4 regions of the Bacillus silvicola genome follow, and region 1 is predicted to be linked to each of the others. Evidence: riboswitches for the same ligand, from Rfam matches in the RefSeq annotation. Region 1 holds a riboswitch; each other region holds the start of a gene.
What was found. Region 1 has a riboswitch for magnesium ahead of ACP6L7_RS33850 (FtsW/RodA/SpoVE family cell cycle protein). Riboswitches for the same ligand answer to the same signal wherever they lie in the genome.
Positions count from the first base shown of each region.

Region 2: it holds a riboswitch for magnesium, as region 1 does, so the genes downstream of both, mgtA (magnesium-translocating P-type ATPase) here and ACP6L7_RS33850 (FtsW/RodA/SpoVE family cell cycle protein) in region 1, are expected to answer to the same signal.
Region 3: it holds a riboswitch for magnesium, as region 1 does, so the genes downstream of both, mgtE (magnesium transporter) here and ACP6L7_RS33850 (FtsW/RodA/SpoVE family cell cycle protein) in region 1, are expected to answer to the same signal.
Region 4: it holds a riboswitch for magnesium, as region 1 does, so the genes downstream of both, ACP6L7_RS04315 (P-type ATPase actuator domain-containing protein) here and ACP6L7_RS33850 (FtsW/RodA/SpoVE family cell cycle protein) in region 1, are expected to answer to the same signal.

Region 1 covers NZ_JBNGVC010000017.1:478,378-486,778, forward strand. Annotated here, with positions in the region: gene ACP6L7_RS33835 (alpha/beta hydrolase) at 1-830, shown strand, start outside; partial or broken gene ACP6L7_RS33840 (choloylglycine hydrolase family protein) at 938-1,859, shown strand; partial or broken gene ACP6L7_RS33845 (serine hydrolase) at 2,017-2,106, shown strand; gene ACP6L7_RS33850 (FtsW/RodA/SpoVE family cell cycle protein) at 2,213-3,340, opposite strand; M-box (ykoK) riboswitch at 3,529-3,705, opposite strand; M-box (ykoK) riboswitch at 4,225-4,392, shown strand; gene mgtE (magnesium transporter) at 4,671-5,999, shown strand; partial or broken gene ACP6L7_RS33860 (hypothetical protein) at 6,160-6,543, shown strand; one part of gene ACP6L7_RS33865 (IS5 family transposase) at 6,576-6,837, shown strand; one part of gene ACP6L7_RS33865 (IS5 family transposase) at 6,837-7,354, shown strand; partial or broken gene ACP6L7_RS33870 (phosphodiester glycosidase family protein) at 7,371-8,114, shown strand; partial or broken gene ACP6L7_RS33875 (transposase) at 8,125-8,401, shown strand, end outside.
Region 2 covers NZ_JBNGVC010000012.1:1,096,070-1,104,470, reverse strand. Annotated here, with positions in the region: gene ACP6L7_RS17590 (DNA polymerase IV) at 1-1,191, shown strand, start outside; gene ACP6L7_RS17585 (MgtC/SapB family protein) at 1,233-1,934, opposite strand; gene mgtA (magnesium-translocating P-type ATPase) at 2,011-4,716, opposite strand; M-box (ykoK) riboswitch at 5,049-5,216, opposite strand; gene ACP6L7_RS17575 (DUF3932 family protein) at 5,409-5,660, opposite strand; gene rnz (ribonuclease Z) at 5,850-6,773, shown strand; gene sdaAB (L-serine ammonia-lyase, iron-sulfur-dependent subunit beta) at 7,516-8,175, shown strand; gene sdaAA (L-serine ammonia-lyase, iron-sulfur-dependent, subunit alpha) at 8,194-8,401, shown strand, end outside.
Region 3 covers NZ_JBNGVC010000017.1:72,212-80,612, forward strand. Annotated here, with positions in the region: gene mgtA (magnesium-translocating P-type ATPase) at 1-2,262, opposite strand, end outside; gene mgtE (magnesium transporter) at 2,548-3,876, opposite strand; M-box (ykoK) riboswitch at 4,090-4,266, opposite strand; gene ACP6L7_RS31850 (S-layer homology domain-containing protein) at 4,814-6,718, opposite strand; partial or broken gene ACP6L7_RS31855 (IS6 family transposase) at 7,459-8,166, opposite strand; partial or broken gene ACP6L7_RS31860 (S-layer homology domain-containing protein) at 8,230-8,401, opposite strand, start outside.
Region 4 covers NZ_JBNGVC010000001.1:820,018-828,418, forward strand. Annotated here, with positions in the region: gene ACP6L7_RS04275 (aldose 1-epimerase family protein) at 1-556, shown strand, start outside; gene ACP6L7_RS04280 (reverse transcriptase-like protein) at 626-1,012, shown strand; gene ACP6L7_RS04285 (DMT family transporter) at 1,026-1,931, shown strand; gene ACP6L7_RS04290 (DUF6123 family protein) at 1,934-2,194, opposite strand; gene ACP6L7_RS04295 (isochorismatase family protein) at 2,377-2,937, shown strand; gene ACP6L7_RS04300 (GNAT family N-acetyltransferase) at 2,979-3,827, opposite strand; gene ACP6L7_RS04305 (FbpB family small basic protein) at 3,913-4,053, opposite strand; gene ACP6L7_RS04310 (5'-3' exonuclease) at 4,241-5,107, opposite strand; gene ACP6L7_RS04315 (P-type ATPase actuator domain-containing protein) at 5,240-5,965, opposite strand; M-box (ykoK) riboswitch at 6,315-6,480, opposite strand; gene ACP6L7_RS04320 (DUF350 domain-containing protein) at 6,826-7,212, opposite strand; gene ACP6L7_RS04325 (glutathionylspermidine synthase family protein) at 7,209-8,401, opposite strand, start outside.

The DNA.
Region 1 (8,401 bases):
CTTTCCCAGCGGTTATTCTTGTTCAAGGATCTGGGGCAAGCGATCAGGATGAAACAGCGTTTGCTTTAAAACCATTTCGCGATTTAGCTGAGGGTCTTGCCTCGAAAGGAATTGCTGTCCTTCGCTATAATAAACGAACTTATGAGCATGGATTGAAAACACAGTCCAGTCCTTTTTATACAGTTGATAAAGAGACAACAGATGATGCTCTTCTTGTGACTCATTTTCTTCAAAATGAACCTATGATAGATAAGAATCAAATTTATATTCTTGGTCATAGTCAAGGTGGAATGATGCTTCCGAAAATGATTGAAAAAGACCAAAATCAAAATATTGCTGGGGCAATCGTGATGGGAGGACCAGCCCGTACGATCCAAGATGTTGTTTTAGATCAATTTGAGTATCTTTTTTCCATTGGAGCAATGAAACCGGATGAATATAAATTTTACAAATCGCAATTTGAATTATTAAATGATCCCAATTTCTCTAGTCAGAATCCTCCAAAAGATTTTTACTTAGGATCAGCAGTATTTTGGGATTCTATTCGTAAAATTAAAGCAGCAGAAATGTCAAAAGAACAAAAGACACCGCTTCTTATTCTTCAAGGAGAAAGAGACTATCAAGTTCAATCAAAAATCGAAATTCCTCTTTGGAAAGAACAATTAAAAGAGCGAGATAACGTTGATTATCGACTATATCCAAAGTTAAATCACTTCTTTACAGAAGGAGATGGGGAGTTAAGTAAACCGGATGAATATTATAGTCCTGCTAATATCCCTGAGTATGTTATAAATGATATTGCTGCTTGGGTGCAAGGAAGATCGAAATAAAATTAGCAACCATATTTATTAATAGAGGTCACGATACATGCCTATTAACTTAAGGATAGAAATTAAATGGTTTCTATTCAAATAAACTAAATAAAGGGGTGTTCTTTATGTGTACCAGTTTGACATTACAGACAAAAAGCGGTCAGCATCTTTTTGCAAGAACGATGGATTTTACATTAGATTTCCATCAAGAAGTAATAATAGTTCCTCGAAGTTATCAATGGAACAATATAACTGGTGAAACCATCGAGGCGAAACAAGCTGTTGTAGGGATGGGGATTAACCATCAAGGAAAAGATCATCCTGGCGGACGGAGTAAATGAATCAGGTATGACATGTGCAACACCCTATTTTCCAGGATTCGCTAGTTATAGTAACAGTATAGATGAAAATAAAACGAATCTGGCTCCATTTGATTTTGTGGCATGGAGTCTCACACAATTCAATTCTGTCGAAGAGTTAAAGAACTCTGTAGATAGTATTTCCTTTTGGGATGTACCATTACCTGTTTTAGGGGGTACTCCACCGCTACATTGGATTTTAGCGGATAAATGGGGAGATTGTATTGTACTAGAGCCGACAACTGCAGGACTAAAAATATATGATAATCCTCTTGGGGTAATGACCAATAGTCCTGAGTTTAACTGGCATCTACAAAATTTAAGACAATATATCGGTCTTAAATCGCAGCCATATGTGCCAACACAATGGGGGAATGTACCATTAAGTGCTTTTGGACAAGGTTCAGGCTCGATGGGACTCCCTGGGGATTTCACCCCACCATCAAGGTTTGTTCGGGCAGCATATGGCAAACAAAATATTCAAGGTATAGATAACGAAGAAGAGGGCATATCGGCCATTTTTCATATCTTATCAAATTGTGAGGTTCCAAAAGGTGGAGTAATAACGGAAGAAGGTACATTAGATAATAACATTTATACAAGCGCAATGTGTATGGAGTCTGGTACATATTATTACCATACCTATGATTGTAGACAAATTATAGCTATTCATTTATTTTATGAAAACTAATCAGGTTTGGAATAACAAAAAAAGAAAACTTAATTAAGTTTTCTTTTTTTATAGGCGACATGACAATACAAAAGTGGTCCAATTAAATTCAATATAAGAAAAATAACAAGTCAATATATTTCTAATCATTTTAGGTGAAGGGTATGTGATTGAGATGAATAATACATATAATGAAAAGACACATACATCGATTAAACAATTATTTAATAAGTTTTCACCAAAAGCTCCTGCCTTTTCTGGTATTAAAATTAATATTCATACAGTTAAAAACCTAATTAGAAATTATTTGAACATAGATTGCTCAATGAGGTTAAATTTTATAATCTCTGAAAAATAGAGTTATATAAAAATTATATATTATAATTATTAAACTTAATTTTATTGAAAATTGAAATATTAAGCAATATTCCTATTGCTATTAAATTGACCATTAAAGAACTTCCACCAAAACTAACAAATGGAAATGGAGTACCCGTAAGAGGAAATAGTCCCGTAATACCACCTAAATTTACAATGGATTGCATACCAATCATACATCCTATACCAATTGCTATAAAACTTCCGAATGGATCTACACATAGTTGTGCAATTTTTAAGGAACGAAGAACGATAGTCAAAACCCCTGCCAATACAATAAATACACCAATAAACCCTAGTTCTTCAGAAACTATTGCCATTATAAAATCAGTATGTGGTTCTGGAAGATAACCGGTTTTTTGAATGCTATTTCCGAATCCACGTCCAGTAATTCCTCCAGAGCCAATGGCAATAAAAGAATTTACAAGCTGATATCCTTTTCCTTGCGCATCAACAAAGGGATTGAGAATTGTAGTAATACGTGTCTTTTGAACTTCTGACAAGCTAAATTGAATTAAAAAGTATAAAAAAGGTAACCAAAAAATAGAACTGATTATAATTCTTTTAATTAATAGATTTACATTTATTCCAGAGCAAAGAAATATGCTAAAACCTATACCTAATATTAAAAGTGCAGATCCTAAGTTTGGCTGTTTATAGATTAGAAAAAAAATTGCAGCTAAAAAAAATAAAAGTTTTCCGCTACCACGCCAAATCTTTTTAGCTTGTTCTTGTCGTAATGCAAAAAAACGGGCTGTTACAAGTATTGTTCCTAATTTAAGAAATTCAGCTGGCTGTATTCCAAAGATCCATGATTGAGCATTATTTACCACTTTTCCTTTCCACAAAACCATAATTAATAAAAAAATTCCCCCAACCATAATACAGATAGAGACTATTCGTTTTTTCCATATTTCATATGGGAGAATAGCACAAACTATTAACCCAATTGTTCCTAAAAATAGCTTTGTTAATTGAGAATCAACAAAATGCCTACTGTTATAACCGTAATGTTGAACAGCAACAATGGAGCTCGCGCTATACATCATGATAATACCTAAAGTACATGTTATGAATAGAGGGAGGAGCAATAGATAATCGAGTTTTAATATTTTTTTCATTTTAATATCCTCCTGATTTACATTAACACTTAATATTACATTTGCTAATGAGTAGAATCTTGTTCTCATCAACTACTAAATAGTATTTTTGTTTTGAAAGATTCTATCGCTTACACCCTGTTTTCTTACGCAAAAATCCCCCCTAGTTACATACTAGGGGGGATTTAAATTGGCATGACTAAATAAAGCTTTCCTCCCCCTAGTAGAGCTTTGGCACTATACAACGTAAAGTAATGGAAATTGATTACTTAGCTATCTTAAGAAGAGCCTTAATCCGACAATTCCTGTTCTACCCATTGGCGTCTTTCGACATTTTTGGGCAATAGCCTGTGTTTGTATAGGAGCCTCACCTAACAGGTTTAGCAATATAAATTTTATGTATTTGTTTCGTGTAGCCAGCATAAATACTTTTTTTTTGCTTGTCAAGTAAGCATATTGCTAATTTTATATTTTTTATTGTTTTATGAATTTTGAGAAATAATACGAGAAAATGTATTTAATCATCTCGTATAGATACTTATTTTCGGCCTGTAGTGTATAATTTGATTGAGTAGTTTAACCATATAAATTTGATAAACAGTAAAGAAGATTTTAATCATAAAATAAGATTTTTGAATAATGTTCTTTTGAAGTACGGTATGACCAAAGATTCAACTCCTGCTATAAAGTTATAAATTGATCATAAACAATAAGTTTCCTATACGAAATTTCATATATTTTATAACGTTTCTTCGAACTAATTGTATTTAAATTTTATATCTTTTAGGTTGAATTTCAAATTACAATAGAATTGAATTACATTGCTCTAAAAAAGAATTTATTATGAATCGAATCGAAAGTTAGTTGACAAATATTAAATTCTGGTTTAAATTTTGAAGTAATTCAATAATCTTTGTTAGGTGAGGCTCCTGTATAGAGAAACGCTGCTGCCCAAAAATGTCGAGAGACGCCAATGGGTCAACAGGAACGGTCGGATTAAGGCCCTTTTTAATGTAGCTGGTTATAAAAACCTATGCTATACAGTGCTAAAACTCAACGAGGGAGTGGTATACGATTTGATAGAAAGGCACCTCTGGGATTTTTTGCAGAGCTGTCTTAATAATCATTTATTTGTATTGTAAAAAACCTTTACTCCTTTTTGAGTAAAGGTTTTTTTGTTTAATGTTATTTATTTTTATCTTGTCTATATTCAAAAAGGAGGTAGTTCTAAATAATAAATTGATTGCAATGTAACTATTAATGCTCTAATAAAAATTTTAGACAGATAAAATAACACAAAACCACTCATGAAACTCTAGAGTCTCCCTTAGCAATATAAGGAGGAGTTAACATGAAGAAATTATTAAATGAATTACTTGTAACCCAAAATAATTTGGATGCAGAGAAAGTTTTACGTCATCCGTCGTATGATGTTGCGCAAGAAGTAAAACGGTTTTCAATTGAAGATCAAGTCATATTACTAGATAAGATTCCTGTATTAAAAAGCTCAAAAATTCTTCAACATTTGAGTACAGAAGAAAAATATAATATCTTAATTCACTTATCTGAAAACAAAGCTAAAAAGTTACTAGATTTACAACCGATTGATGAAACAGTAGATCTACTTCTAGCGGTTCATCCGGAAAAACAAGCTAAATTAATGGCGTATTTAAATAAAATTACAAAACATAATGTAAAAAAATTAATGGCTTTCAAACCTGAAACGGCAGGAAGTCTTGTCACAAGTGATTTTGTTGCAGTTAGAGGGAATTGGTCAGTAAAAATGACATTGAAGTACATTAGGGAGCATTCTGAAAATGTAGAATCAATATCTTATATCTATGTTCTTGATAGTCATGGTTATCTTAAGGGAATCGTTTCCATACATGAGTTATTACTAGCAGCAGATGAAGAGATATTATCTACTATCATGATTCGAGAGGTAATTTCAGTACACGCTGAAGTTGATCAGCAAGAAGTTGTAAAAAAGCTACTGAATTATAATTTAGCAGCATTACCCGTAACAACAGCAAATAATGAAATGATTGGTATTATAACATTTGATGACGTAATGAATGTTATGGAAGCAGAAGCTACAGAAGATATCCAAAAGTTAGGCGGAAGTGAACCGTTAAATCAATCTTACTTTGAATCTAGTATTTGGAGCATTTTCTTAAAACGTCTACCATGGTTATTGCTTCTTTTTGTTGCTGAAGCATATACAGGTACAGTACTAAAGTATTTTGAAGACGAAATTGAAACAGTAGTTGCCTTAGCTTTCTTTGTACCGTTATTAGTAGGTACTGGAGGAAATACAGGAACACAGGTTGTAGCAACAATTACTCGTGCAATCGGTATTGGAGAGGTGAAATTTAAAGACATTTTCCGTGTAATGAAAAAGGAATTTGCAATTGGTATGCTTCTTGGACTTGCACTTGGGATAGCTGGGCTCACTCGTGCTTATATGTTAGGAGTTGGAACAGAAGTTGCAAAAGTTGTAGCAATTACTTTATTATTTATTGTTATTTGGGCCTCTCTTGTAGCAGCTGTTTTACCTTTAATTCTAAGAAAATTAAAACTAGATCCTGCAGTTGTTTCAGGTCCATTTATTACAACATTTGTTGACGGAACAGGATTAGTAATTTATTTCATGGTTGCAAAAACGTTATTAAATTTGTAAATATACACTGAAATAAAAACGAAATGGGGAATAAGTGTTTTGCCTTGATTACTAAAATATAGTGGAGAATTCAGGAATGAGAAAATCAGACACTTTTGCCTTGGGATAAATACTATTTTAAAGGATTCATTGAATGTAATTAATACCGGAGGATAAAACTATGAAACATCTAAGAAAAATTTTCAAACGAATTTTGCTTCTATTTTCTATTTTCATGATTATTGGTATAGGAATATTATTTGGTACTAGCTATGGACGAGAGCTTCGTATAACAATCGCTGGGAGTATACTAACTTCTCAGCATCCACAATATGCGAAATATACATTCCTATCCCAAAAGGAACTAGATAAATTGCAAGATAGAATTAATCATCCGAAATGGTCAAACAGTGATGAGCATATTTATAAAAAAATAGCAGGAAAAAGATTAGAAGAATTAAAAAATCAGCCATTAGAAATTGATGTAGAAACAATTAAAAGTAATAAAGATAGTCGTTTTCTTTTCGAAGGAAAGTTAGAGCCTGTTTATAGTCTTATAAATATGTTAGGATGTATGCAAAAACAGGAGATGAGTGTATGTCTTATCCAAGTGATATCAGCCGTGAAAAATTCGAGATCATTCGTGAGGAACTAGAAACGTTTAGCAAACGCACAAGTCCGCGAAAGTATGACCTTTATGATGTGTTCAATGCACTACTCTATGTTCTGAGTACAGGCTGCCAGTGGCGTGCTTTACCAAAAGATTATCCCAAATGGCAAAATGTTTACCGCTACTATGCAAAATGGAGTAAATCCAATGCCGAAGGTAGTAGTCTATTAGAGACCTTATTAAAAAAATTGTTGGGCAAATAAGGGAAGCAGTGAATCGCCCCAAAAGCTCTAGCTTTAATATTGTCGATGCCCAAAGTGTTAAGAATGCAGATACGGCTGAACAAAAAGGTTATGATGGTGGTAAGAAAGTTTCTGGTATTAAACGACATATCAGTGTAGATATTCTTGGATTTCCCCATGCAATCCATGTTACCACTGCCAATGTCACAGATCGAAAAGGCGCACTCGAAATGTACGAGCAATATCCTGAATTGAAAGAAACCATAGAAGCCATCCTCACGGATGGTGGGTACACAGGAGAAAAGTTTCAAAAAGAAATTCAAAAGCTATTGAATGCTGAAGTACAAGTTGCCAAGCGGTCCGAATTGCATCAATTTCAAGTGATCCCTAAAAGATGGATCGTAGAGCGCTCATTTGCTTGGTTAGAAAAATACAGACGATTGTTCAAAAATGTAGAGAGAAAACTAGAAACAAGTAAACAAATGGTTGTCCTAGGATTTCTCGCTATTTTAATAAAAAGATAAGACTATAAACAGGCTCTTAGTTACCATTAGCAACCCCTTCAATGTTAAACTTGTTAACCATCAAGGAACACAGGGCGCTAATAGGGGAGAAAAAATTAGTGTAATGGCAAAACGTAATCATGCACTTGTTGCTGTGAATGCAAGTGGATTTGCTGACGAAACAGGAAGGGGTGGAGGAAATGTTGCTACTGGAATTGTGATAGAAAATGGGAAAGCTATTGATACAAATATGGATAGAAATGCCCCTACAATTATTACGGGATTAACAAAGTTTGGTCAAATGATAACAGGAAATTATTCTACCCAACAACTGTTGGATAAACAAGTCGTTTCCGCAGCTGGATTTATGCCACAGTTAATTGTAAATGGAGAAAAAATGATTACAGAAGGAGACGGTGGTTGGGGTTCGGCTCCAAGAAGTATTATGGCCCAAAAAGAAGATGGTACAATTATGTTTCTAGTTATTGACGGTAGACAGACGCATAGTATAGGAGCTACGTTAAAAGAGTGTCAAGATATTCTATATGAAAAAGGAGCTATAAATGCAATGGCTATGGATGGAGGTTCTTCTGCTACGCTATTTTTAGGAGGAAAGGTTATAAATTCACCGTCTACATTATCCCATGAAGATCGTTATTTACCGAACGCTTGGGTGGTAACAGCAAACCAAAAACAAAAAATAAAGATGACAATTGATGGGAAAAAAATAGATACCAAAACATCAGATGAATTTGATGCGAACATTTCAACGGATTTATGAATCATTAAAAATGGAACAAATACATGATTTTTATTCCATTCGCTGGCAGATTGAAATTATCTTTAAAGCTTGGAAATCCTTATTTCATATTCATGATTGGCACAATATCAAACGAGAGTGATGATAATCCCTAATTTATGGAATACTCATCGCTCTTTTTCTATGTTCTTCTACCATATTTCAAATGCGGTAATTACTTCTTATGAAAAAGTAACGAGAACTAAGTGAATATAAGGCCATATATAATTAAAGATTACCTTCTTCTTATTTTCCAAGCTATACAGAAA
Region 2 (8,401 bases), on a different contig from region 1:
ATGAATTGTTTTTTCGCATCTGTTGAAATTGCTCATGACCCATCATTACAAGGAAAGCCATTAGCGATTGCCGGGAATGAAAAAGAGAGAAAAGGGATTATCATAACATGTAGTTATGAAGCGAGAGCATATGGAATACGTACGACGATGCCCCTTTGGGAAGCAAAGCGATTATGCCCGCAATTAGTTGTGAGGCGTCCTAATTTTACATTATATCGCGAAGCCTCATTTCAAATGTTTCAAATTCTTTCACGTTTTACAGAAAAGATACAACCAGTTTCTATAGATGAAGGGTATTTAGATATTACAGATTGCTATGCACTAGGTTCGCCTCTTGAAATAGCAAAGATGATTCAACAAGCGTTATTAACAGAGTTACAGCTTCCGTGTAGTATTGGAATTGCTCCAAATCTTTTTCTAGCAAAGACCGCTTCAGATATGAAAAAACCACTTGGTATTACTGTGCTTCGAAAACGTGACATTCCAGAATTAATTTGGCCACTTCCAGTTGGAGCCATGCATGGAATTGGTGAGAAAACAGCTGAAAAATTAAATGATATTCATATACAGACAATCGAACAGTTGGCAAGAGGAGACGAGCATATCATTCGCGCTAAAATTGGAAAGCACGGTGTTGACTTACAAAGACGTGCAAAAGGTATGGATGATAGGGAAGTTGATCCGAGTCAAATGGGACAGCATAAAAGTGTCGGTAATTCGATGACCTTTTCAAAGGATATGGATGAAGAGAAAGAATTACTTGATATGTTAGAACGTTTATCAAAGTCAGTGAGTAAAAGGTTACAAAAGCGAACCCTTGTCAGCTATAATATACAAATTATGATTAAATACCATGATAGGCGAACAGTAACACGGAGTAAGCAATTGAAAAATGCGATTTGGGAAGAATGCGATATTTTTCAAGCTGCATCCCGTTTGTGGAAGCAACATTGGGACGGTGATTCCGTTCGTTTACTAGGTGTTACAGCTACTGAAATAGAGTGGAAGACAGAATCGGTGAAACAATTAGATTTGTTTTCATTTGAAGAGGATGCGAAAAAAGAACCGTTACTTGCTGTCATTGATCAAATTAATGATAAGTATGGAACACCGCTTTTACAGAGAGGTAGTCAACTACTGCGTAAGCAAGAGAAGTCGTTTCAACAAAAGTTAGAAAATAAGTTTATGTAGAAGGTGTCATGAAGCAGTAAATATCATGGCACCTTTCATATTTAACTCGCTTCTAAATCTAAAGAGGTCTTCCACCCAGCAGCAGTAACGCCAGATTCTAATAACATTCTACTTACTATTTTTTCAATTAAGATAGCCGCATTTGTCTTGCAATGTAATGTAGCCTGTATACAGACTTTTTGATTAGAATCTACATCTTCACTATATAACTCTTTTAAACCGAGACCTTCTGTACTTACCATATGCATAAGTAAAAAACGAATATGTGCTTCATTTTCTTCTGAACAAGTAAGAGAAAGGAAGTAGTTTGTTTGTTCAGGTGATTCTTCTTTTGATTTTTTATTCATAAAGAGAGCGATTGGGCGAAGTAGTATATTTGCTAGTAAAACGCCGGCTGCACCTAATATAGCTGCAACGAGAAAACCAGCGCCTGTAAGAGTACCGACAGCAGCTGCGCACCATAAAGTTGCTGCCGTATTTAAACCTCTAATACTAAAACCGTCACGGATAATCACACCGCCTCCTAAAAAACCAATCCCACTAACGACTTGAGCAGCAATACGTGAGGGGCTAGCATCATGATCAAGCATGACAGATAATAAAACAAATATACAGGCACCAAGTGATACGAGAGCGTTTGTCCGCAGCCCAGCCATCCGGTGTCTCCATTGTCTTTCCATTCCGATGCAAGCTCCTACAATAATTGCGATAAATAATCTTAATACAATGTCATACCATACCATCATGGTCACCTCCATACATATAAGTATGTGTTATGTTTTTTAAGAATGAGTGAGAAATACCCACTCATTCTCATTTTTACAACCAGCTATGAAATTTTTTAATATAAAGTTTTTTCAGGAATTGTGTTAAGAAAGCATAACCTAATAATATTCCTACTAACCAAGGGAAGTAGCTTAGTGGTAATGCTTGTAAACCAATTGCTGCACCAAGTGGTGAGAATGGAATATAAATTCCGATTGCCATAATACAAGCGGTTAATAAAAGAACTGGTATTGATGCTGTACTTTGAATGAACGGAATTTTCTGTGTTCTGATCATATGGACAATTAATGTTTGAGTTAGTAGCCCAACGACAAACCAACCAGATTGGAATAGTGATTGTTCTCCAGGTGTATTTGCACCGAATACATTCCACATGACAACGAATGTGATAATATCGAATATAGAGCTAATTGGACCGATGCAAATAATGAAGTTACGCAAGTTTGCAGTATCCCATTTTCTAGGCTTCTCTAAAAATTCCTTATCCATTTTATCCCATGGAATTGAAAGCTGTGAAATATCATAAAGTAAGTTTTGAATTAATAGATGAATTGCAAGCATCGGTAAGAATGGAATGAAAGCACTTGCCACTAATACACTAAATACATTTCCGAAGTTAGAGCTAGCTGTCATTTTTATATATTTTAAAATATTGCCGAAAGTAGTGCGTCCTTCTAAAATACCTGCTTCTAATATAGTTAAACTTTTTTCAAGTAGAATAATATCGGAAGATTCTTTTGCAATGTCAGTAGCAGTATCAACAGATATTCCAACATCAGCATCACGTAGTGCAACGGCATCGTTAATACCATCCCCCATATAACCTACAGTATGACCATTACCTTGCAATACACGAATGATGCGGGACTTTTGCATTGGATTTAGTTTTGCGAACACTGTTGTTTCTTCTGCCAGTTTCGCTAATGCTTTATCTGGTAAAGAATCAATTTCGTAACCGAGGACAGGCTCACCTATATTTAATCCCACTTCTTTACAAACCTTTCTTGTAACAATTTCGTTATCGCCCGTTAAGATTTTCACTTGTACGCCGTGTTTATGCAATGCTTGAATTGCAGAAGCAGCAGATGGTTTAGGCGGATCTAAAAAGCCGATATATCCAGTAAGGATCATAGCGGATTCATCTTGTACTGCATAAGCTTTATGATAAGGTTTGTTATCTTTCTTGTATGCTACAGCAATGACACGCATTCCTTCACTGTTTAAAGTTTCGCTAAGATGTTTTACATTTGCTCTCATTTCTTCAGTAAGAGGGACAATTTGCCCATCCACTTCAGTGTAATTACAAATTGATAAAATTTCTTCTACGGCACCTTTACAAACCATTGTCTGTTCACCTGAAATATCTTTCACGATAACAGACATGCGGCGACGAGCGAAATCGAATGGAATTTCATCTAGCTTTTGAAAAGTTGATGGATCAAACTTATGGTTTTCCTCTGTATGTTCAATGACAGCTTTATCTATTAGATTTTTCAATCCAGTTTGGTAGAAGCTATTTAAATACGCAAATTGTAAGACGCGATTGCATTCATTTCCATTAGGATCTAAATGACGAACAAGGACGACTTTATCTTCTGTTAAAGTTCCAGTTTTATCCGTGCAAAGGATGTTCATAGCACCTAAATTTTGAATTGAGTTTAGCTGTTTTACAATTACTTTTTGTTTGGACATGTTCACGGCACCCTTAGCCAAATTAGCAGTTACAATCATTGGTAACATTTCAGGTGTAAGACCAACTGCAACGGCAATAGCAAAGAAGAAAGCTTCTTGCCAATCTCCTTTTGTGAATCCATTAATGAGAAGGACGATGGGTGCCATAATAAGCATGAATGTGATTAAGAGCCAACTTACTTTGTTCACGCCTTTATCAAAGCTTGTTTCTGCACGTTTTCCGATAACCTTATTTGCTAAAGAGCCGAAATACGTATCCGTACTAGTTGAAACAACAACAGCTTTTGCGCTACCGCTAACAATATTTGTACCCATAAAGCAAAGGTTTTCCATATCGAGCGGATTGTAATTTTTTTTCATGTTTTTCGGTAATATATGTTTATTTTCCGTATGGTAGCAGTTTTCGTATTTTTCTACAGGAAGTGCTTCTCCGGTTAAGGAAGACTGATTAACAAATAAATCTTTAGCCGATAAAATACGCACATCAGCTGGAACGATGTCACCGGCTGAAAGTGAAATAATATCGCCAGGAACAAGTTCTTCAATTGGAATTTCTATTGTATAATTTCGATTTAAATTCGTTACGTTTTTTGTTTCATGTATAAATCCATCTATTCTAAAGACACTCGCGGTTGTTCGAACCATAGCCTTTAACTTATCTGCCGCTTTCTGAGAGCGGAATTCTTGTAGAAAGCGAATCGTTGCACTTAGCAGTACCATTACAGATACGACAATTGTTCCTTGTATGTCATCTGTGAAAAAAGAGAGTGCTCCAAGAGCTAATAAAACAAAAATAAATGGATTTTTAAATGCCAGCAGAAATTGAATGTACCACGGCAATGTTTTATTATGAGCGATTTCGTTCGGACCATATAAAGAAAGTCTACGAGACGCTTCTTGTTTAGAGAGTCCATCTTGTGTTGTTTCTAAGAGTTTTAACGCAGAGTATACATCCTGTGTTGCAACTTCCACTAATAATTCGTTATTTGCTTTCATGCTATCTTGATCGTAAGCATGCTTCGTTTCTTGTCTTTGTAAATTTAACATCGGTAGTTCCTCCTCTTTCATGAAGGAGGAAACAATCTGTTACTCGACTATTTAAAATTGGGAGGAACAGCTTCTTTCCTACCTACATGGTGAAATATTAACGTAAAACATATGGGTATCTGGGCCGAATCATCACTTGCCACTGTTCCTCACCTCCGTACAATTTAATAGTTTCTGAATATGCTATGTTTGTTTCATAGTAAGGTGCATAAAGATATAAAAAAGACCTTTACTCAAAACGAGTAAAGGTCTGAATTCGCAGTCAAAAAGAGTCAACAACAAAGACTGTTATTAAACATAGATAAAAACAGTTTTTGTGTATGACAAAACATACGCACCTCTCCCTCGTTGAGTTTTAGCACTGTATAGCATAGGTACTGAAACCAGCTACGTTAAAAAAGGCCTTCATTCCGACCTTTCCTGTTGACCCATTGGCGTCTCTCGACATTTTTGGGCAGCAGCGTTTCTCTATACAGGAGCCTCACCTAACAGAGACCATATTCAATTACAAGTTGAATATTAGCACTGTAGATTTGTAGTGTCAATATCTTTTTTTGAAAAATTAAATAGATTCATGATGGCTATATAGTAAGAAATAAGAGGAGTTTTTTTGGGGGGAATAAGGTGGGAAAATAAATACTTTAATGGATATAAATAAAAAAGCACTGTAATCAGTGCTTTTTTATTTTAGATTACGAGATTGTAGGGTTTTCAAAAATAACAATCTCTGAACTGTTTGTAGTTGAAACGCGTTGTGCGTAATATGTTAAAGCTGAAGAAATATATGTTGGTAACGAATCATTTGTATGTGTTGTTGTATATTCATGGATTAATTCTTTCAAAGTCGTCCATTCTAATTGTGCTGGGTGATCAGACACGAAAGAACTTACCCAGCGATCAAATGAAGATGAAAAATCAGTTTGTAAACGAAATGCTTCTTTCATAATAAAACGCTCCCTTAAAATGTAGTATAATCATTTTAACATAAAACACGAACGGTTGCTAAGTTTTTCGAGTATAACGTTCGTGTTATATAGTTGTCTAGATGATTGGTTATGTAAATTCAATTTGCCATTTGAAATAACATTCCGTAAGATGAAAGGTAGATTATATAAAGAGCTGGAGGAAAGAAAGTGGAATTTGTATTTTTAGGAACTGGTGCAGGTGTTCCTTCGAAAGGAAGGAATGTTTCAGCGATTGCTCTGCAATTGCTAGAAGAACGAGGACAGACTTGGTTATTTGATTGTGGCGAGGCGACGCAACATCAAATATTACATACATCAGTACGTCCACGCCGCATTGAAAAAATATTTATTACGCATTTACATGGTGATCATATTTTTGGATTGCCTGGTTTATTAGGAAGCCGTTCGTTTCAAGGAGGGACTACACCTTTAACAGTGTATGGGCCAAAAGGAATTAAACAATTTATTGAAGTGGCATTATCAGTAAGTACGACACATGTGAAATACCCACTTGAAGTTGTTGAGATAACAGAAGAAGGTACTGTGTTTGAAGATAATGAATTTTATGTGGAAACGAAAAGATTGTCACATGGTATTGAATGTTTTGGGTATCGTATTGTAGAGAAAGATATACAGGGTGCTCTTTTAGTCGATAAATTGCTGGAGATGGGTGTGAAACCCGGTCCACTCTTTAAACGTTTAAAAGATGGAGAAGTAGTTGAATTAGAAAATGGTACGATACTAAATGGAAAAGATTTTATTGGTCCGCCTCAAAAGGGAAGAATCATTACTATTTTAGGTGATACAAGATATTGTGAAGCGAGTAGAGAGCTGGCACAAGACGCTGACGTACTTGTTCATGAAGCAACTTTTGCGGCAGAAGATGAACAACAAGCGTATGATTATTTTCATTCCACATCTAAGCAAGCTGCGAGTATTGCACTTCAGGCAAATGCAAAACGATTAATATTGACTCATATTAGTTCTCGTTATCAAGGGGATACATATAAGGAATTATTGAAAGAGGCAAGAGAGCTATTTTCAAATACAGAAATAGCTATGGATTTGAAATTATTTCCAGTAGAAAGATAATAATGGTGTGAAAAAATGGTGACGAAAAGTTGCCATTTTTTTATTTCTAAAAAAAATTAAAATAAAACTGTTATCATTTTATGTCTATATTGGATGAAACAGAAAGTTTTAATGATGTGAAGATATAGGATAAAAATACATATTACCGATTATTTAGAAAAACTGTTATATAAGTCAGACGACATACGAGTGGTACAAATAGCAAAAACAAATTGTTATTCAGAACTTTTAAAATTCATTAAAAGTAAGCGTTTTATTAAAAACAAGCTATAATGAGGGCAGATTATAATTTATTGTAGGCTACATGCGTTTTAGCCATTTGTCGTAACAAGTGAAGTTGACTAAATCGTGAGAGAGCAACAGGGAAATTATAATAGGAAGGATACTACTATTATTTGTACTAAGTCTTTTTTCACGTTTTAGCTTTAAAGCATCAAAAGGTGTGAAAGCAATGGGAGTTTCACTTGTTTATGCTATCCTTGTAAGGGGTTCTGTGTTAAACTTTGGATTGCTACCAGACTTTATTGTGGATTAGCTTATATTATTTTTAAATGAAGGTAATGCTAAGTTTCTTATTTATTATGATAACTAGTATTATTTCAGGATATATTGCTTCACTGTTATGCAAAAACGATTCCATTCGTACAGCGGAACAAATTCGTGGTACGAATGGAACGGCAACCGATTCGGTAGCTTAATAGAATAGTAAAATTTTTTTCATAGAGGTTTAGGGGGAGTTATGATGAAGTATCGCTCAGTATTTGATATTATTGGTCCAGTTATGATTGGTCCATCAAGTTCACATACAGCAGGCGCAGCAAGAATGGGGCAAGTTGCTCGCCAGCTGTTTCGTCATGAACCAGAAAGAGTAAGCATTTCATTATATGGATCATTTGCAAAGACGTATCGTGGGCATGGTACAGATGTAGCGCTAATAGGTGGGATATTAGGATTTGAAACAGATGACTTACGTATTCCAGAGGCGCTAGACATAGCAAAAGAGCGCAAAATTGAAGTGGAATTCATTGAAGAAGATGCAAATGCACCTCATCCAAATACAGCGAGAATTCGTTTGTATAAAGGTGAGGAAGAAATTGAAGTTGTTGCTTGCTCAATTGGTGGCGGTAAAATTGAAGTTGTAGAATTAAATGGATTCGATCTTCAATTATCAGGCACGAGTCCAGCACTACTTATTGTAAATAACGATCGCTTTGGTGCTATTGCAGCGGTAGCTTCAATTCTTGCTAAGCATGAGATTAACATTAGTACAATGAGTGTTTCTCGTAAAGAAAAAGGAAGAAGAGCACTTATGGTCATTGAAACAGACGAATTATTAGCAGATGAAGTAATTGAAGAAATAAACGCGCAACAAAATATTTGTCAAGTAACTATTATGGAATAATTGCAGGGGGGACACACCATGTTTCGGAACGCAGCGGAACTAGTGGCGCAAGCTAAAGAACAAAATGTAAAAATCTCAGAAATTATGATTCAATGTGAAATGGAAACTAGAAGTATTTCACGTGAAGAAGTAATTGCTGGTATGGAAAAGAACTTAGTCGTGATGGAGCAAGCAGTAGAACGTGGTATTCGCGGTGTGAAATCACCAACTGGTTTAACTGGTGGAG
Region 3 (8,401 bases), 410 kb from region 1:
TTTTACTAAAAATTCATTGTCTACTTTATCCCATGGAATTGAAAGTTGGGATAGATTATATAGTAAGTTCTGACATAATATCTGAATTGGTAGCATTGGAAGAAAAGGAATAAAGGCACTAGCAATTAATAAACTTAATACATTTCCAAAATTTGAACTTGCTGTCACCTTAATATACTTCAATATATTCCCAAACGTTGTACGACCTTCCACAATAGCATCTTCTAATACATATAAGTTCTTTTCTATAAGTATAATATCTGAACACTCTTTAACAATATCATCTGCTGTATGGATAGATATACCAACATCAGACTGCTTTAAAGCAAACACATCGTTAATTCCATCTCCCATAAACCCAACTGTATTCCCATTCATTTGTAGTGCCTTAATAATACGGAATTTTTGACTAGGATTTAATTTTGCAAACACACTCGTATTACTAGCAAGTTTTACTAATACCTTATCAGGAAGACTATCAATTTCATAACCAAGTACTGGTTCTCCTATATACAAGCCCATTTTCCTACATATATTTCTTGTAACGGACTCATTATCACCAGTTAAAATTTTTACTTGTACTCCTTTCTTTTGTAGAGTATGAAGTGCAGCGATAGCAGATTGTTTGGGTGGATTTAAAAAACCTACATATCCAACAAGTGTCATATCTGATTCATCATCAATAGAGTAACCCCCTACTTTATCACTCTTTAACTCCTTATATGCAACTGCAACAACACGCATCCCCCGTTCATGCCAGAGTCCAATTAAGTGTTTATTTTTACGTTGAATGTCATCTGTAATAGGAATTATCTTATTATTTTCTTTTATATAACTACAAAATGATGTAACTTCTCTAACAGCACCTTTACATAACAATATTCGTTCGTTAGCATTTTTTTCTATTACAATAGAAACTCGTCTTCGATCAAAATCAAATGGGCATTCATCTATTTTTGAGTATTGAGATATATCAAAATTACTACTATCTCTTACATAACGCATAACCGATAGATCAATTTCATTTTTATATGCTGTATGAAAGTAACCATTTAAATACGCTAATTTCAAAACCTCATCCGACTTCTCTCCATTAGTATCTGTATGGCATACCAGGTCCATTTTATCTTCTGTCAATGTGCCTGTTTTATCGGTACAGAGAATATCCATAGCTCCGAGATTATGGATAGAAGATAATTGTTTTACAAGTACCTTCTTTTTACTCATATTAATAGAACCTTTAGCCAAATTAGCGGTTACAATCATTGGAAGCATCTCTGGAGTAAGTCCAATCGCTACAGCTAAGGCGAATAAAAATGCCTCATACCAATTCCCATTTATAACTCCATGTATCATCATAACAATAGGTGTCATGATAATCATAAATTTAATTAATAGCCAGCTAACTTTGCTTACCCCTTTATCGAATCTAGAATCAGATTTCTTGTTCAGTTTAAACTGATTCTTTGCTATTGAACCAAAGTAAGTATCTGTTCCAGTACATACAACTATCGCTTTTGCGGTACCACTTATAATATGTGTTCCCATAAAACAAAGATTTTCTAATTCAATTAAATTCTGGATTTTTCTAATTTTACGTTTTTTGTACATATGGAAATATTGATTTGATTTTTCAATGGGTAATGCTTCCCCTGTTAGAGAAGATTGATTTACAAGTAAATTTTCTGATGAGATAATTCGTACATCTGCAGGTACAATGTTTCCAGCAGATAATTCTATAATATCTCCTGGTACAAGATCCTCAAGAATAACTTTTACCTTTTCACTTTCTTCTAATACCGCCCTCTTATTTTCCCTATACGAAACATTTTTCCCCCTGAGAACAGTTACCTTTTCATATACAAGATTTTTTAATTTTTCTATAGACTTTTGAGAACGAATTTCTTGTATGAACCGAATTAACACACTTAAAGCCACCATAATACCTACAATAATAGTACCTATTTTATCATTAGTAAGAAAAGATAATATTCCTAGTATGATTAAAAGAAAAATAAACGGACCTCTAAAAGAATTAAATAATGTTATATACCATTTGATTCTTTGTTGATAAACCACTTTATTTTTTCCGTATACTCCAAGCCGCTTAGTAGCTTCCTCCTGAGAAAGTCCATGAGACGTTGTTTTAAAAAAAGCTAGCGTCGACTCAACATCACATTTTGCAATCTCACTTAGCATTTTATAATTTTTGCTTAGTACTTCCTGATTATAAAAAGATTTTTTTTTATTAATTCGCAACAACTTTACCTCCTATCCATTCAATAAAATTCCCCTGTTTTTCAAAATATAATTTTAAAACTACATTTTTTTAACTACCATGAATTTTTAATCAAATTTAGAAGCGCTATTGCACTTAAATAGTATTATTCTCACCATAAAAAGTAATATTTATTTATAAGCTTTACTCTTTAGCAGCAAAACTTTAGAATATAATGTGGTCTGTCGCTAGTATAGTGTAGACGCTTTATTTATTTTTTTTGAAGTTAGTTTTAACTATATAATGGGTTATTAAGGCCCATAAATTTTTTATAAACCTAATAGCATTTTTGCAATGGTAAAGTACAGAACTAACCCCGTCCCATCGACTAACGTCGTAATGAACGGACCCGAGATAACAGCTGGATCCAGCTTTAACTTATTTAGAATCAAAGGTAATACAGATGAAACAATTGACGACCAAATAACAATGAATAATCCTGTAATAGCTACAACTTGTGCGACTTCAGTACCTACGCCTAAAGTGTATGCACGAATTAATGCTGCCACGGCTAATGTAAGCCCAAGTAAAACACCTACTAATGCCTCTTTTTTCATGACACGAAATATATCTTTAAATTTCACCTCATTTAGAGCTACAGCACGCACCAATGTAGTTACAACTTGTGTACCTGTATTTCCACCAGTTCCGATTAACAATGGAATAAAGAAAGCCAGTGCAACTACATGAGTCAAAGTTTCTTCATAATGTCGAAGTACAGAACCAGTATATGCTTCTGCTACAAACAGAAGTAATAACCAACCTATACGTTTACGGTATATATGCCAAATAGAGGTTTCGAAATATGGCTTATCTAATGGGGTACTTCCTCCTAATTTTTGAATATCTTCGGTTGCTTCTTCTTCGAAAACATCCATTGCATCATCAAAGGTTATAATACCTACCATCCGGTTTTCCATCGTTGTTACAGGTATAGCGGATAAATCATAATCCATTAGCTTTTGTACAGCTTCTTGTTGGTCTAAGTCTACTGAAACTGAAATAACATCTGATGCCATTATTGATGATAGAGTCTTATCATCTGATGCTAGCAATAATTCACGAATAGAAACAATTCCATTAAGCTGTCCACGTGTATCAAGAACATAAATATACGATATAGATTCTACCCCTGCCCCAATTTTCCTAATATGCGACAGCGTATCTTTCACTTTCCAATTTTCCCTGGCAGCGATATAGTCAATTGTCATCAGGCTGCCCGCTGTTCCAGGTTGAAAAACCAGCAGATCTCTAATTTTTTGTTGAGATTCTTCAGATAAAAGTTGTATCAATTTTTCAGCCTGAAGTGGATGAATTGAAAGAATTACATCAACGAGGTCATCAATGGATTGCCTAGCTAATAGCTTTTCCCCTTTATCCACAGACAAGTTGGTGTAAATATTATATTGCTCCTCTGGAGTAAGGTAACTAAGAATTTTCGCTCCTTTTTCAATAGGAAAACATTTCATTAAAGATATCTGATCTTCATGATGAAAATCTTTCATTCCCATTGCAATATCATAGGACTGAGTTTTTAAAAGTTCTCGCACTAGGTGTATGTCTTTTGTCGTTAATAATTGTTGTAAATATTTTTTCATCGTAATTCCTCCTTAAGGACAGTAGTACTATTTAGTCATTTTCCCACTTCTGGGAAAACAAATTTCTTAATAAATATGGGATCAATATCATCAATCATTAGTTTTCCCCCCTTTTTTAAGAGATTTATTACAAATAAAATTTTGCATATAAAAAACCTCCCCTAGTGATTCAACTAAAGGAGGTTGATTTAAAAAAGACATAGCTAAATAAAGCTCATTCCCCCCTAGTTGAGTTTTGGCACTATACAACGTAAAGGATGAATCATTCATCACTTAGCTATCTTAAGAAGAGCCTTAATCCGACAATTCCTGTTCTACCCATTGGCATCTTTCGATATTTTTGGGCAATAGCCTGTGTTTGTATAGGAGCCTCACCTAACAGGTTATAAATATTTAAAATTTTTTGTTCGTTTCGTGTTAAAGCATATCCACTATTTTTGAGCTTGTCAAGTAATAATAAAACTTATTTCTTCATTTTTTGATATCATACCATTCCCAAATCATAGATATAAACAACTGTATACTAATTTATATTCATACAACGAACTTTACAATTTATGCGTTAAATTTTCTAAACTATAAAATTAATTTTTTATTATTACACGTGTCCCGACGCTTTATAATTGAAGATTGGTGTAAAAGTAAAATATTTAAAACAAAAACGTCTGATAGATAACAAAAATTTCAACTTGATTTCCTCTCACTTTCGATATAATCTGTATCTTGAAAAGGGATGAATTTTAAACTCATTATTTTCACATTAGATAAACACACAACATTTAATTTACTTATTAGTGCAAACAAGATTTATACAAATGAAATGATTTATAGATTTCCTTATATAAATCTCTCGCAATATTTGAAATTTAAATATAAAAAAGCAGAAAGCATTCTTGCTAACAAGAATACTTTCTGTTTTACACGAGTCTTTTAGTCACTATTTATTTTTAGTAAAAAGGATATAACTCGGGTCATAATATACCCATTGATCATCATCAATACTTAACCATCCATTTTGTTCCTTATATACAGAATATGATTCATTTTTATTTAGTTTACGAATTACTTCATAAGCCGTCCCGGGTCCCTTGCGCAGATTTACTCCAGAACCAGTTATGGTAACAACACCTATTGTATTATTGTTATCATTATTTAATACATGTAGCATTCTATTCAGAAAGGCAGCGGCTTCTCCGCGAGTGGCTGTACCTTTGGGCATAAATTCATTTTTTTCATTTCCTTTTACAATCCCTAGTCCATAAACACGTTGTACAGCTTGTTTATCATACGCTAAGTTCTGATCAGTAAAAGGCAAGTCTACTAGCTTTCCAATAATATTTTTATATTGTAACGCTCGATCAATCATAATGACCACTTCATCACGCTTAATTGTGTCATTTGGAGCAAAAATATTATCTCCTCTACCATTTATGATTCCAGCTGCTGCTGCACGATTAATTCCATCTATTAATGAGGGGTTTGCCGTATTAAGATCCGTAAAGTTTGAAGTACCCTCAGGCAACTTTAAGGATCTAGTAATAAGTGTTGCAAATTCTGCTCGAGTAACAAGACGATCCGGCCAATATGAACCTTGTCCATCTCCTACCATAATCCCTTGCGATGCTAATTCACGAATATCCTTTTCATACCAACCACCGGTAATATCATCTTTATTGTTAGCGTTATAATAGTTTTTTGTACCAACTAAGAAATCATTCCAAGCATCTCTTTTAATCATTTTTGATGGACAAATTTTCCCGCTCCAATTTTGATGTTTAACCACATGATCTATAGTAATATCTAACTCCCTCATCAAATATGCTGTTAATTTACGAGCGTTATCCACAGCTTTATCATAGTTCCCATCACTATTTACAGCAATTTCAATTGCAATGGATTGTCTATTTCCAGTTCCATTCGTTCCATCACCTGCATGCCACCCGTTCTCATCTAAAGGTAGATGTTGATAAATCTCTTTATCATCCACTGTAAAATGCCATGAAGCAGCACGATCTGTATTCCCTGTTGCTTGATTATATAAATATTGTGCGTGATTTTTTGCACCTGCCCCTGGGCTCTCATTATCTGTTTCATGAATTGTAATATACTTTGCATTCATCGCATATCCAGGACGAATATTATCGTTACCTTTTGGAACAATCCATTCTGTAAATGGTACACCATATATATTACTAGTAGTAGCTCTTTGTTTAATAAGTGAAGGCTTTGACCCTTTAAATTTTACAGAAGGCGACTTTATCCATTTGATCTCACCATCAGTTTGTATTTGAAACCAATCTCCTGCCTGTGTTATAGCATCTAGTGTTTGGGGTTCTAAACTACCATTTTCTTTAAATTCATCAAATGGAGATGAATAAACTTCTGTTTTTTCATTAATTACTATTTTTCTTGAATCACTCGGTAAAGTATAGATATTTCTTTCTATAAAGGTTTGATTACTATTATATATCCAACCTTCTCCCGAGCTTGTTTGAACAAAATACCAGTCACCTTTCTTCTTTGTTCCTGTTGCTATTTGTTTAGGTACTTCACTGGTAACAGTAGATTGTATATTAGGAGAATCATATAAAGTAGTTTGTTTTTGGATATTTACAATAAAGTTTCCTTGTATTTCACCATTTTCATCTATTTTATCCCCTTTTCCATCCTCATCTCTCATATCATCTTCAATACTCTTTATCGCTTCTATATCAGAAGACGTTATTTTAGTTCCCGTTACTACATTTTCTACTGAATCTGCAAACGAAGTAGTAGGAATGTTTATGTTTACTATTTGAAGTACCATGACCGTTGCTAAGACGTTATAAAGTCGTTTATTCATATTAATTTTTAACACACAATGCACGTATTGCGCTGTGTTAAATCCCCCTCCTTTTTTAAAATAGTTTTAGCAAATTTACAAACAAAAATAATTTCAATATTCTGTAATTTTATACTAAAAACCACCATTTCTGTATTATTGTATATAAATAAAAGTGGAAATTATCTTTAATAACAGTTCTCCCTCCGCTTCCCATATTCATATTTCTAATAATTACACGCATTTTAGAGTAGCGTATAAAAAAAGAACTACAATGATAAAGAATAATTTACCTCTTGAATTTCAGAGTTTAACAAAATTTTATGCAGTGAATATGGGGAAATTATGTCCGTTATTTGAACTCGAATATTTATTTATAGTAATTATATATTAAAAATAAAATTAACTTATTCAAAACAATATGTAAAATTATTCAAAAATATCATAACCACATTTTTTACTCAATACGCGTGAAAATTGCTCAATGTTTAGAATTAATAATTGAAGTACATATTATCTATGAGGTGCCTGTTCACTCTATTTAGTATGTTTTTTGATTTTCATTATTTAGAGACCTCATAAGCAAGTGGTGATAACGATCACTTGCTTTTAACATTATTATATTCTTAATATACGATTTATCACATTGATGATACTGCTCACCAAATGTTCAAAAAAATACTTACACAGTATTTTCGGTTCTGGTGCCAATACTTAGGAAAGATATAAAGAGGCGAAAAATTTCCTAGTGGAATCTAGTCTTAAGCAACAATTCCAAATAGTTGATGGATGAACTTCACTTGATTTTGGACAGACTTGTCCAGTAAAATAAGTTACCCTTTTTTCACCATATGCATAGCTTCTATTCCAGAAATAATGGATGTAGCTGTGCGAAAGGATTTCAATCCTAACATCGAACGAACTCGATTTTTAATAAATCGATGATCTTGTTCCACTATGTTATTGAGATATTTCACTTGCCTTAGTTGGATGCCTAATGGCATCTTTTTTTCTTTTCTCAATTCTTCAACTGCTATAGGATAAGCTGGATTCTTATCGACTGTCACGACACGAGGCTCAAAAATATGAAAAGACTGCCAAGCTTTCTTGAAGAATCGCTTGGCAGCCCTGTGGTTTCTTGCTTTGCTTAGGTAAAAATCGATGGTATCTCCTTTCGAATCGACAGCACGATACAGGTACATCCATTGACTTTTTACTTTGATATATGTTTCATCGACTCTCCAAGAGCCATTGGCTTACTTGGGATGACGACGGATTCTTTTGTCTAATTCAAGACCATACTGATGAACCCAACGCATAATCGTTGTATGAACAACGGATAAGCCCCGTTCCTCCATCATTTCCACCAAATCCCGAAAGCTCAAGTTGTACCGTAGGTACCATCTTACTGTTTGCAAAAGAATATCATGATGATAATGTTTCCACTTGAATAAATTTCGCTTCTCCATACTGATCACGCACTTTTTTTAGAGTAATAGTATCAGGATGTCCAAGACCTAGAGATTACTTGCAATTATCTTGAAGTTTTCGCACCAGAACCATGTAACTTTCGGTCTAAAGTTTCCTTGATCATCTCCTTGGAAAATTCCTAGCTTCGTTAAAGCTAATATTTCCTCAGGAAACATTGTTGAATTTCCATCGATGTCTCTGTATGGATTTTCATATCTATCTTGTTTTTCAATA
Region 4 (8,401 bases), on a different contig from region 1:
ATACGAATTCGAATTACTCGTTTCTTATGAGCTAGACGGACAAATCGTTCATGTAACATATGGAGTAAATAATCCTACTTCAAAAGAGATGTTCTTCTCAATCGGAGCACACCCTGGTTTCAACTTCCCCTTATTAGAGGGCGAATCATTTACAGATTATCATTTATCATTTAATGGTTCTGAACGATTAGAAACAAGCGTATTAGAAGGACCTTACCTTTCAAGTAAAAAGCAATTAATCGCTGAAAATACGAATGAATTACCACTTACATACGATTTATTCAAAAATGATGCGCTTATTTTTGAAAATATGAATACGAATGAAATCTCTATTCGTTCTCATAAACATAATAAATTTGTAAAAGTAGAATTTGACGGCTTCCCATTTGTCGGCGTATGGACACCAGGCGAGAACGCACCTTTCTTATGTATTGAACCTTGGTACGGGATTGCTGATGAAATAAATCCAGCAAAAGATTTCAAGGAAAAAAAAGGAATTCAATCTTTACAAGCGAATGAAACATTTACATGTCGTTATAGTCTTACAATCGGCTAAGTACTCTATCCCCTACTTCAAGGAAACATATAAGTAGGGGATAATCTTATAATTTGGAGGTTTCTCATTTTGATTGAAGTATATATTGATGGTGCATCAAAAGGAAATCCTGGTCCTTCTGGTGCAGGAGTGTTTATTAAAGGGGTTCAACCAGCTGTACAATTATCATTTCCCCTTGGGACAATGTCCAATCATGAAGCAGAATACCACGCTTTACTTGCAGCATTAAAATATTGCACGGAGCATAATTATAACATTGTCTCTTTTCGTACAGATTCGCAACTTGTCGAGCGAGCTGTTGAAAAAGAATACGCAAAAAATAAAATGTTTGCACCACTATTAGAGGAAGCACTGCAGTACATAAAAAGTTTCGATCTCTTTTTTATTAAGTGGATTCCAAGTAGTCAAAATAAAGTCGCTGATGAATTAGCTAGAAAAGCTATCTTACAAAATTAACGGGGGTATGAGTGTGAAAAAAGATTGGATTGCTCCTCTTGCTTTATTATTTGTCTCTTTTATTTGGGGAGCTACGTTTGTTGTCGTTCAAAATGCTATGTCTTTCGTTGGTCCGTTTACTTTTAATGGTATTCGCTTTTTATTCGCCGGAGTTATTTTATTATTCGTTCAAATGATTTTCTCAAAAAAATCTTCAAAACAAGATATAAAACAGAGTAGTCTCGCTGGATTAATCGTTGGCTTCTTTTTATGTGTTGGCTATGTATTACAAACATTCGGCTTACTTTATACAACTTCTTCAAAAGCTGGTTTCTTAACAGGGCTTAGTATCGTTATGGTACCAATTTTGTCTTTTATCTTTTTAAAACAAAAAGCTACCATTTTTATCGTACTCGGTATTGCTGTAGCAACAGCAGGTTTATACTTATTAACGGCTGGTGATTCTTTTCAATTAAACATTGGAGATATACTCGTTCTTGGTTGTGCAGTTGCTTTCGCTGCCCATATTCTTGTTAACGGCTTCTTTTCTAAGAAAATATCACCTTTATTGTTAAGCACGTCACAAGTATTAGCTGTTGGTATGTTTTCTTCTATTTGCGCCTTTTTGTTTGAAGATTGGGAAAAATTATTTTCAGTGTCACTATGGACGAATCAGTCCTTTTTATTCGCTCTCTTTCTAACTTCCCTGTTTGCGACATCAATTGCTTTTTTCATTCAAACATCTGCACAAAAACACACTTCTCCAACGAGAGTAGCAATTATTTTCGCAATGGAGCCCGTTTTTGCTGCATTAACAGGCGTTCTAGTTGCAAACGAACAACTTTCTATTTCTGCCATTATCGGGTGTCTATGTATATTCCTAGGTATGGTTTTTGTTGAACTTCCTTCAAAGACAAAAAAAGAAGCGCGGGCTGCGTGAAGTTACGCTTGTAACTTCCGCATAAAAGCCTTAGCGCTTTTTTTATCTGTAATTTCTTCTTCTTTCAATCGTTCTAATAACGCAACAAAATAACTCCCATCAAACTGTAATTGATGTTTAATCGTCGCTTCTATTGCTGCGTTTACAATTCCATCAGATGCACCCGTATATCCCTGTCCGAACATAATAAACCCTTGTGCTTCCTCTGATAATTTAAATCCTTTCGTATGTAAGAATGAAAGATAATCTTCTACTGTTTGCATGATATTCCCACCTACTCAAAAATTCTCCACTTCTTATCATACATGTTTTTACACGCTATGAGAATGAAATTTATTTGACAACTTTGTAAATCTATCGTCTACTTCGTAGACAATAGAGGATTTCCTTACAATATAAAAGAATATGTAAAATGGAATTTATTTTATATTAAAGGGGATAGCGAATGAAACAAGCACTATTAATTATCGATGCTCAGCAAGAATTAATTGATGGAAATGAACAAGAAAATGAAGTTTTTCGTAAAACCGTGCTATTATCTACACTAAATACAGCCGTACAAAAAGCAATAGATTCAAATGCCCTTATTGTTTTCGTAAGAGATATCGATGTTGCTTCTGGTAGTGGTGTAGGATTTGAAGTACATAATCAAATTAAAGTACCTCAGTCTGCAATCCTTATTAATAAAGCAGCAACAAACTCATTCTATGGCACTTCTTTACTTGAACTTTTAAAAGAAGAAAAAATTAATCATATTGTTATAGGTGGATGTAAAACAGAACATTGCATTGACACCGCAGTTAGAACAGCTACTGTACAAGGATTTGACGTTACATTAATTAAAAATGGTCATTCCACAACTGATTCTGACGTATTGTCTGCAGAGCAAATTATTGGTCATCATAATAAAACTTTACATGGGCATTATAACGTCGATCATTTTTCTATGGTGAGGGATATCGAGGAAGACCTCTTTCAACCTACTCATGACCAATATCGTGATTAAATTACCTAAAAAAGAATCCTTACGTGAAAAGGATTCTTTTTTCATCCAAAAATTTGTGCCGCAATACTATATAGCTCATTATTCCTTTTTAATAATTCATCGCTATTTTTCATCATAATTGGTGGTGTATTAGCCTTTTTAAAACCAGTAATCTCTAATTCTTTCATGAAATCTTTCTTTCCTTCTGGTACATCAATTCTTAATTTTCCAATATGTCCTTTTGCTAAAGAATGAACAATTCCCATTGCCATTGTGTCATTTTTAGCAACGATTGGTCCTATTATTTTATTTTCTGGTGTTTGTATACTTAGACCATAACCTATAATTTTTTTCTTTCTATCTTTAATAACTACACATTGTTCACTCTGTGTAATTCTATACCTTAAAAATTCTTTACGATTTGCTCCAAATGCACCTTCATCTATTTGTACTATATCTTCAAAATCTTGCTCTTCATAGTTAATGATATACTCTTCATTTGTTTCATATTTATGAAATTCATTATACACATTACATATGTATTTAGAAACATAACTCACCGCTCTGAATCCTAGCTTTTCATATAAAGGCTTTCCTTCATCCGTAGCAATTAGCATAATTGGAGTATGAGTTGATACGCTCTTAACGCATGAATCTATTATCGTTTTTCCGAGCCCTCTTCCTTTATAATCTGGATGTACAATCACCATTCCGATAGACGCTAATGCCCCTTCATATAATATAATTGCTGCACTAGCAATTACTTCTCCCTTTCCATTCCGCATGCCATATACGATACCTGAACTTAAAATGGTGTCGATTTCTTCTAAACTATAATCCCAGCCTATCCTTTCCGATAGACTAATAAGACATGATATATTATTTTCTCCAAGCTTCTCCACTACATTCACACAATAGCTCTCCCTTCTTTGTCCCTTCTCACTACACTATAACACCCCTTCACTTTGTGAAGGGGTGTTATAAATCAATCTTCATTCAATTATTAGAACAACTATATGCTACATGTCGTTTCTCAATTCGTTCTTCTATCTCTTTCATATTCTCTTTATTACTTAATAATGATTGTTTATTTTCAGTTAATAATTGTTTAAAGGATTTTCTCACTTTTTTTCGCATGTTTATTTTCCTCCTTGGGGGATGGTTTATATAAAAGATAAGAAATTATCTGTGTGTTCTTATAATAATTGATTGTTGTGAAATCTATTTGAACTTCATATGAATATCGAGTTTATTTTCTGACAACTTTGTGAACAAAAAAAGAAAGGTAGATCAAAAATGTATTTGATCTACCTTTCCATACCTTTTAAAGCATATTAATTAATATTTCAGGTCTTCCCCAGTTCATTTCGTTGCAAACGAATCGTAGTTTTTCTTCATCCATTGTGTGCACCCCTTCTTCTAACGAGCATGAAATTGGAACTTCACAATGAATTTGCGCTAATTGTAAAGAGATATTTAAGTTCTCTAAATCACTTTCAATTTTTGTACGCTGTGCTTTCGTTAATGATGCTATATTTTCTAGTACTGCCGATACTGTACCATGTTCTTGAATAAGCTTATACGCTGTTTTTTCACCAATACCTTTTACACCTGGATAATTATCACTTGTATCTCCCATGAATGCTTTTGCATGGACAATTTGCCAAGGTTCTACACCTTTCTCTTCCATGATTTTCTCCGGTGTATAATACTCATAATTTCCAATTCCTTTACGAAGAAGCATAACTGTAACGTTCTTTTCAACAAGTTGCAGTAGATCTGTATCTCCAGTTAAAATATAAACTTCCGCTTCGTTACAATATTGTTTTGCAAGTGTACCGATACAATCATCAGCTTCATAACCTTTCATACCGATGACTGGAATAGATAATTTCGCAGTCATTTCTTGCACTAAATCAAATTGTGGAATTAATTCTTCCGGCGGTGCTGCACGATTTGCTTTATAATTCGAGAACGATTCTGTTCTAAATGTCGTACTTCCCATATCCCAGCACGTTACAATGTGTGTTGGCTCAATTGCTTGTGTTGCCGTTAATAAATGTTTCATATAACCATGAATCCCATTCGTTGGGGTACCATCTTGTCTCTTCATAAATTGTCCGTAGACACTTGTTGCGTAAAAAGCACGAAATAATAGTGCCATACCATCAACTAATAATACTTTTTTCATAATACCTCTCCTACTAACAAAAAATAATAACCTCACGTTATCACGTAAGGTTATATATAGATTACCATTCTACGTTTTTGTTCAACTTTGTCTATTATACATTGTTTTTTTATATTTAGCATCATTAACAAATTAAGACGTTCTACCACAACAAGTATGAAGTATTCCTGAATACGTATTTTTACCTGTCGAAACAACTACAGCTTTTGCAGTTCCCCCAACAATATACGTACCTTTGAAACATACATTTTCAAGTTCAAGTGGATTATAGTCTTTCATCCGTTTTAATGGAATAAATCGTTTACGTTCTAGATGATAGCAGCTTTCAAATTTCTCAATACTAGCATCGTTTCCTGTCAGCATAGATTCATTCACTAATAAATCATTTGCATAAATAATACGTACATCTGCTGGTACTGTATCGCCCTCTGAAAGAAAAATCATATCCCCAGGTACAAGCTCTTGTACTGGTAGCTTCATCATTTTCAATTCATTGTTTAGCCCTGTTAGGCTAGATGCTTCTACTCTAGAAACAGTAACTGTTTCACATTGTAATTCATCACGTGCATTTTGTTTTGAAAGACCTGGAATCATTTCACTTAGCTTTATCATCACTTCCGCAATACGCGCTCTTTTTGAAATTAATTCATTTCGGCCGTATACTTGAATTCGTTTTTGTGCTTCTTTCACAGATAGTCCGTCTCTTGTTGTTTTAAAATACGCAAATACAGATTTTACATCTCTCGTTGCAATTTCAATTAATAAATCTTTATTTTTTTGGAGCATTATTTGTTCTTTTATTGATTTTTTACTTAGTTTATATGACGTGTTACCCACAGTTTTGTTTGCATATAACATATTATCGTCTCCTCCTTTATACCATAGGAAGAAACGCTTTGTTTCTCAATTTATCCACTTTAGCGTGAAAGTGTCTAGCGCTGGAATACTCAAATAAACGCTACATTATGATAAATATAAAGGGAGGAACAAGTCGTTTCCTGCCTACATCATATATTTTTGATTTGAAGCATATGGGTAACGGAACCGAGTCAGAATTTGACATGCTCCTCACCTCCTCATTTATTTTTTAGTTATAATCTATACTATGAAATTAGTCATAGCTTTGTAACAAAAAAGACCTTTACTCATAAGAGAGCAAAGGTCATTGCATACACAAATAAACGATTCCTAATATAATTAGAAATCTACGGACCTCTCCCTCACCGAGTTTTAGCACTGTATAGCATAGGTTCATTACCAGCTACGTTAAGAAAAACCTTAATTCGATCATTCCTGTTGACCCATTGGCGTCTCTCGACATTTTTGGGCAGTAGCATTTCTCTATACAGGAGCCTCACCTAACAGAGACTTATTTTCATTACATAGAAAATGTTACTCTTATTTAAAATAGATGTCAACACTTTGTATGGAAACTTTTCCTTATTACAACAACTACCTCTTGTAGAGTACACTAATACGCATTCGACTACATAAAGTGAAACTTTAATCAGTGGGAGTTTTGTTCATCCCCCACTGATTATTAGCCCTCTCCAATCGAGCTTTTACGGGCAGTTAATCTCCCAACTAACTTCTTTGCTCCAGCTGAATTTTGAAGTAGAAGTTTTACTGCCCACAAATAGCGGGATAAATTATTTGAACATATATTGCAAAAAATTAGCACATAAAAAATAAAATCCTTACGTTAAAACGTAAGGGTTTTAATATGTTACACAACCAGCAATTACAACTCCGATTGAAAGTGATAAAAACATAAGGAATAGACCGACTGCTTGATTATCTTCTTCGAGGCTTTCATTAATGTTAAAACGTGGTGTAAGCCATTCTGCTAAATAAAATACAACAATCTGTGCTAATATCCCAACTGCTCCCCACGAAACCATATCCAAAAGTGAAATAGAATTAGCAGCTGTTGAATATAAAACGATAGCTAGCCCAAGTACTCTTCCTCCAAGTACATAGCTTACCGCTTTGTTTCCTTGAGCCATTAACTTGAACTCTTTCACTTTCGTTGTTACTTCCATAAGAAAAAGGCCGATAGATAACAGTGCAAGTGATACTCCTAAATATAGTAAAAAATTAATCATTTATTTTCCCCCTTCTTAATACCTACCGGTAAATAATAAGATTCATTCCCTGTAATTTTTCCTCCAGCACGTATACCGATACCGCTCGCTTTTCCAGCAATTAAAAACGCCCCAAATACATATGAGAGCTCTTCAATCCCTTTTTCAGTTTCCAGAACAACTACTGGAAGCTCTGTATATTCTTGAAATATCGGTAGTGACGTTTTATATGTTTCATGCACATTTCGAATTATAATACTTGCGTCTTTATCACGAATCGTAATCGTATCCCCTTCCCTACCAAACGAAGGTTTTTGAACGAAAGAATTCTTTTCCAAAAATAAATCCGGCTCTAAATATGTAGGTAACATGTATTCTTTAATCCACTGTTGTTCCTCACTTGTGTAAAAAGCACCTTCTTCTGCTAGTCCCCAAATAAGACATTGAATTGATTTAGGTTGAAGTAAAAAAGCTGATATAGGATTTATAATAAAAAGCTTTCCTTCTTTCACAAGTTGCAAAAGTTCCACTCCTACCAAATCCCCTGTTTCCGGATCTTGATCTTCAATCAAATCTTCAATCGGATATGTTTGACGATACAAAACATCGATTCGTACACCATCTCCATCTACTAAAGCATCATCAGTAATTCTAAGCTCCGACATTGGCATCACTTTATTTTCAACTCGACATAACTGACTCAAATACATAGTCGTATTCCAATCTTCTATATGTTCATGATGAGAGGTAAAAACGACATTTGGAGTCTCTATCCCTTTTGTTGCTTCCATTACAGCCTTTGTAATACCAGAAGACAGTAAACGCTCGTCATTTACATTTGGGTTATCATAGCCTAGTTCTTCACAAACTTTCCCATTCATTTGAAAGCATTCTACAATAAAAGTTGGTGTATCACTATTAAACTCAAGCATTTTAATACAATTATCATCTGTTAAGGCAAAATCAAATCGTGAAATAACAGATTCAGGATACAGTCCTTTCAACCTAATAAAAGGCAAGCTTGTAGGTGGAAAACCAAATTCTAGCAGCTGCTCGTCAGATAAACTCCGAAGAATTCTAGCAGTCTTAAAAAATATTTCCCCCATTCGTTCAGTCGCTACTTGCAACTGTTTCATAGTTTGCTCTGTTATTGGAAAAACATGAAACAAACTATACTCACTTTCATATAAATCCGACCAGAAATTTGGAT